2 regions of the Catenibacterium sp. GCM10023432 genome follow, and region 2 is predicted to be linked to the other one. Evidence: a T-box and tRNA genes for the amino acid it is inferred to sense, from the RefSeq annotation. Region 2 holds a T-box; the other holds one or more tRNA genes.
What was found. A T-box is a leader RNA that pairs with one kind of tRNA and senses whether it is charged. The one in region 2 lies ahead of leuS (leucine--tRNA ligase), so its partner is inferred to be a tRNA-Leu.
Positions count from the first base shown of each region.

Region 1: it encodes a tRNA-Leu, which carries the amino acid that the T-box ahead of leuS (leucine--tRNA ligase) is inferred to sense. The anticodon was not compared.

Region 1 is NZ_JBHSEB010000097.1:6,205-9,424, forward strand. It holds gene ACFOZZ_RS12165 (galactokinase) at 1-480, shown strand, start outside; gene ACFOZZ_RS12170 (DUF134 domain-containing protein) at 558-1,244, shown strand; tRNA gene ACFOZZ_RS12175 (tRNA-Leu) at 1,291-1,374, shown strand; gene ACFOZZ_RS12180 (GDSL-type esterase/lipase family protein) at 1,425-2,648, shown strand; gene ACFOZZ_RS12185 (GDSL-type esterase/lipase family protein) at 2,724-3,220, shown strand, end outside.
Region 2 is NZ_JBHSEB010000034.1:47,353-50,572, forward strand. It holds gene leuS (leucine--tRNA ligase) at 1-1,812, opposite strand, end outside; T-box leader at 1,855-2,054, opposite strand; gene ACFOZZ_RS04840 (ATP-binding cassette domain-containing protein) at 2,101-3,220, opposite strand, start outside.

The DNA of each region.
Region 1 (3,220 bases), on a different contig from region 2:
GAGGTCGCTCACTTCTTTAAGAAAGATGTCTTAAGAGAAGTCTCTTTTGATGAGTTTATGAAGAATTATCGTATTGTTAGAGCAAGAGTAGGAGATCGACCAGCACTTCGAGCACTTCATTTCTTTAAAGAAGAAGAACGTGTTTTAAAGCAGTCAGAAGCTCTTGAAAGGGGAGACTTTGATACATTCCTTAGATTAGTGAGAGAATCGGGCGATTCTACTTTTAAAGCTCTTCAGAATATTTATCCACAGGGAAGTACACGTTGTCAAAATGTTGGAACAGCTATTGTCTTAAGTGAGAATTACTTAGGTGATGATGGAGTTGTAAAGGTCAATGGTGGAGGATTCTCAGGAACCATGCTTGCCTTTGTGAAAACTGATAGATTAAAAGACTATGTTGCTTATATGGATTCTATTTTAGGAAAAGGATCATGTTATGTGATTCATACAAGAGAACAAGGCGCAATTAGATTACTATAAAGCAGTGAAAAACTGCTTTTTTTTCATAGTGTTTGTGATATAATGTTACCGACATATGTCAGTAACTGGAGGCGTGTATGGTTAGACCAAAGAGATCAAGGACAATTACAGGAGTTCCTGACTACAATATGTTTGTACCTGATGGCATTCCTCAAAGAGGCTATATAGAGCTTGCTTTAGACGAATTTGAAGTCATACGCTTAATTGATTATAAATCTTATACTCATGCCAAGTGTGCTAAAAAAATGAATATCTCACGTACAACAGTCACTGAAATATATGCCGGGGCAAGAAAAAAGATAGCACGTAGTATAATGGAAGGCTATCCTTTAAGAATTGAATGTAATGAATGTGCAAAAAAGGCAGGATATCCTGTGATAGACGTAAAAGGAGAACATATTATGAGAATTGCAGTAACTTATGAAAATGAATCAGTGTTTCAACACTTTGGTAAAACTTCACAGTTTAAATTATATGATATTGAAAATAATGAAATCAAAGAATCACAGGTTGTAGGTACAGAAGGATTAGGTCATGGTGCATTAGCTATCTTATTATCTAATATGAATGTAGATGTATTGATCTGTGGTGGTATTGGTAGAGGTGCTATTATGGCATTAAGTGGTTCTAATATTAATGTAGTGGGTGGAGTAACTGGTGATTGTGATGCTGCAGTGAAAGCTTATTTAGCTGGTACTTTAACTCCTGATGCAGAAGCAACTTGTGGATGCAGTCATGATAATTGTGAATGTCATCATGAATAGTAATTGACAAATAAATAAAACGAGAATAAAATCAACACTGTTGAATGCTCGGATGGTGGAATGGTAGACACGCCAGTTTCAGGTACTGGTGGTTTATGCCGTGTGGGTTCAAATCCCATTCCGAGCACCAATGGTCCAAGACGTGGGAGACCACGTTTTTTTAGTAAGAGGAGGTTCTATATGAAAAGGTTATTAGGTTTATTCCTTATTTTTGTACTTTGTATAGGCCTGACTCCATCTGTTGATGCTTATTCCAATGATCTTGTTCAGTTCATTGGTGATTCATATACACAAGGTTATTCAAGTGATGGTATGATCGTGGGATATAATTTATGGTATGTCCAGGCATGCCGCAAAGCACATCTGAAATATACTTCAGCATCGTATGGTGGTGTAGGGTTTGTGAAAAAGTCTGATGGACGCACATTTAGTACTTTATTAGATGAAGGCAAAGGTAAAAGAAATGCGAAATATGTAGTCATTACAGGTGGCTATAATGATAAGGATTTTTCTTATAAGACAATTAAGAATAAAGTCTATGAAACAGTAAAAAAGGCACAGACGCTCTATCCGAAAGCAAAGGTCTATGTAGGTATGACAGGAGATTCTGTAAATGAACATTTTAAGACTGTTATACAGGCATATAAGGATGGTACAAAAGAAGCAGGAGGTATTTATATTACTAATAGTGAAAATGCCTTAAATGGTAATCAGAGCTATTTTTCATCCGATGGTCATCATCCTAATAAATACGGACAGCGTGCTCTTGGTGAAACAATAGGTGGTTATTTCATGAAATGTAATAATGTGCCTGTCTATACAAAAGCTGCTTCTATTAAGATTGGTGCAGGTATTTATGCAGTTAAGAATAGACACTTTATAAATATCACAGGTCTTTATGATAACTATTATATGGTCAATGGTATTGTAGATACATCTAAGACAGGTATTGTAGAAAATGATGGTGAATATTATAAGGTGGATGAAGGTAAAGTAGATACATCATACACGGGAATCTGGTCTTATAATGATCAGCAGTATTATCTTACAAATGGTCATACAGATAAGACTATGACAGGTTCCATAAAAGCAAATAAAACCTGGTATTATGTAGAAAATGGTGTTGTTGCGAATAAGGATACTTTAATGCAGATTGATGATCAATGGTATTATGTACATCAAGGTAAGATGGATAAGAGCTACACCGGATTAGTAGAATACAATGGACAGAACTATTATGTCGTGAATGGTATGGTAGACTTTAGTAAAACAGGCATGATTCATTTGAATGGTCAGTTATGTTATATTAAGAATGGTGTTTTAGAGAATAGCTATAGTAATTCTAATCTCTATAATGGTTCATGGTATTATATTCATGGTGATGAAATTCGCTGGTTAAAGTGAACACTATTGACAAAAATATAAAACAAGAATATATATAGAAACGTGGGTATCCACGTTTTTTATATGGAGGTAATTATGAAAAAATTAATAGGCGTTTTCATTTTTCTGCTTATTTGCATGAGTTCACCTGTTTATGCAGAGAATCATGATCTTGTACAATATATTGGAGATTCTTATACTGAAGGTTATTCTAGCGATGGAATGATTACAGGAGATGATGTGTGGTATGTTCGGGCAAGTCATAAAGCAGGACTTGATTATACACAGGAATCTTATGGTGGTATAGGATTCGTTGCTAAGTTATCGGGTAAGACATTTAGTACTTTATTAGATGATGGAAAAGGGAAAGATGCAAAATATGTAGTCATTGCAGGTGGCTATAATGATATGTATTATTCTTATGATACGATTAAGAATAAAGTCTATGAAACAGTAAAAAAAGCCCAGAGATTATATCCTGATGCAAAGATTCTTGTTGGTATGACAGGAGATGCTACAAGTGATCATTCACGATTTAAGAATGTCATCCAAGCATATAAAGATGGCACAAAAGAAGCAGGTGGTATTTATAT
Region 2 (3,220 bases):
AAACATTTCATATAAACGTAATGTATCTGCACCATATGCTTCTACAATATCATCTGGGTTAATAACATTACCCTTTGACTTAGACATCTTCACACCATTTGGACCAAGAATCATACCTTGATGGTATAGCTTTTTGAATGGTTCTTTAACTGGTACGATACCCTTGTCATATAAATAGTTATTCCACATACGTGAATATAATAAGTGTCCTACTGCATGTTCTGGTCCACCAACATATAAATCAACTGGCATCCAATGCTTTAATAATTCTGGATCTGCAATAGCCTTATCGTTATGTGGATCAATATATCTTAAGAAGTACCAAGAAGATCCTGCAGAACCAGGCATTGTACTTGTTTCTCTCTTACCCTTCTTACCATCTACTTCTACATTAACCCAGTCAACAGCCTTATCTAATGGAGAAGAACCTGTCTTTGATGGACTATAATCTTCAAGTTCAGGTAGGATAAGTGGTAACTGATCATCACTTAATGCAACAGATGTTCCATCATCAAAGTTAATGATTGGAATTGGTTCACCCCAATATCTCTGTCTTGCGAAGATCCATTCTCTTAAACGATAGTTAACATGCTTAGAACCACAATGATGTTCTTCTAACCAGTCTAACATCTTATCGATTGCTTCCTGTTTATCTAAACCATTTAAGAAGCCAGAGTTGATATGTACACCATCCTGTGTCCATGCTTCCTTAGTAATATCTCCACCTTCTAATACTGGAATAATATCGATACCAAACTTCTTTGCGAAAGCATAGTCACGATCATCATGTGCAGGAACAGCCATGATAGCACCTGTTCCATAACCAGCTAATACATAGTCAGAAATCCAGATTGGAATCTTCTTACCATTTACTGGGTTGATTGCATAAGCACCAATGAAGACACCAGTCTTTTCTTTATTTAATTCAGTTCTTTCAAGTTCTGACTTAGTTGCACATACATCTAAATAAGCTTTTACTTCATCCTTCTTATCAGGAGTCGTAATCTTTTCTACTAATTCATGTTCTGGTGCTAATACACAATAAGTAGCTCCAAATAATGTATCACAACGTGTTGTGAATACTGTGAATTTATCATCATAACCATCTACCTTAAAATCAACATGAGCACCGATTGATTTACCAATCCAGTTTCTCTGAATTTCTTTAGTAGATTCTGGCCAATCAACTTCTTCTAATCCTGCAAGTAATCTTTCAGCATATTTAGGGATATCAATAACCCACTGTTTCATATTCTTACGAATAACAGGGAATCCACCACGTTCACTCTTACCATCAATAATTTCATCGTTCGCAAGTACTGTACCTAATTCTTCACACCAGTTAACAGGAATATCTACATATCTAGCTAAACCATCTTCATATAACTGTTTGAAAATCCACTGAGTCCATTTATAGAAGCTAGGATCACAAGTAGATACCTGCTTATCCCAGTCAAATGAGAAACCTAACATCTTTAACTGTTTAGTGAAAGTCTGAATATTCTTTAATGTAAATCCTTCAGGGTGGTTACCTGTCTTGATTGCATACTGTTCAGCAGGTAAACCAAATGAGTCAAATCCCATTGGATGTAATACGTTATATCCCTGCATTCTCTTCATTCTTGACATGATGTCAGTTGCTGTATATCCTTCTGGATGTCCAACATGAAGACCTTGTCCTGATGGATAAGGGAACATGTCTAAGGCATAGTATTTAGGCTTTGAGAAATCATAAACATCTGTTTCGAATGTCTTATTCTCTTCCCAGTATTTCTGCCATTTCTTTTCTACTATCTTATGATCATAAGTCATAATTTTGTCTCCTCCACTTTTAAAATAAAAAAAGTCCTCATGTCTAAGGACGAGAACTCGCGGTACCACCTTAGTTCATGAAGACTGATTCATGCGCTTAATGCTTTAACGCAGCAATACGTGATCTGCTTACCACAGACCCATCTCCCTAGCGAGTTCAATGGATGACTTTACTTATTCACACCAGCCATAAGTTCTCTTAAAAAGCATGACCATCTACTACTCTAGTTCCTTGACTTTTATATACTCACTCACTTTATCATAATTTCCCATTATTTGCAAGAATTATCATCTCATTTTAAGAATGCGGGATGGATTGAGTTTGATAATATAAATAACACTAAACAATGTTGAGATACAGACTAACAAGAATGAACCAGCCCACAATAAAAGCATACTAAGAGGCTGGAATGTAAGATGCATGGGAAAGTCCGTAATCTGAGGAATAATCTGATTCATCACCTTCATAATACCTAATAATATAAGAGAAGCAGTCAAATAGCTATAAGAATGGAGAATCAGACATTGATAGAAAGACATCTTAAAAATATGTTTATTCTTTTCACCATAGGCTTTCATAATCGCATGATCCTTCTTTAAATGCATAGCATGAAGAATCATGATTTCCATAATCATAAAGATAGAAGAAATAATAGTCAAAATAGAAAAAATGACAAGAATCATCTGAATTCTATTCATGTTATCATTTAATGTTTTCTTTGTTGATTCCCCCATTGTCTTGAATTCATATTCAGGATAATTCTTTTTTAAAGAATCTATAATTGATTTGTCTGCCTTATACTTTAACATACCATATCTTGCAGTTGGTGTCTGATTAAAGAGTGATTCGATCCAATGATAGTTAGCAAATTCATACATATAAAAGGCATCATAATTGTAAGTTTGTGGAGATATACCTACTATTTTTACTTCTATTCCTTTGATTTTTAATTGATGTTTATAATAGATCGTCCATGATGTATTGAGTAACGAATTTACCTTCTTATTTTGGGCAAGTTTTCTTGCCGTTGAGAGAGGTACCGCAATTTCATGATTATTTTGTGGTGCTCTTCCATATATATACTGGCTGACATAAGATGTATCATCAGATATAAACAGAACTTCATTCTTCTGATATCTTTGACTATTATGAGAGATTCCCATGAGATTATAATCATCTAAATTCAAATAATGATAGGTTGCTTCATTGAAATGAGTTAAAGATAAAGGATCATCATTACGTAATTTATAAGTAATTGACTTCTGTGGGATCAATGAAGAGAGATATTGATAGATGGTATTACGAAAAGAAAATGTAAAGGTAAATGTCATCATCAGACATAATAATGCGATAGATAATGCGAAAGACATTTGAAAGAACCTTTTACGACTACTTAAAAAGGACTGG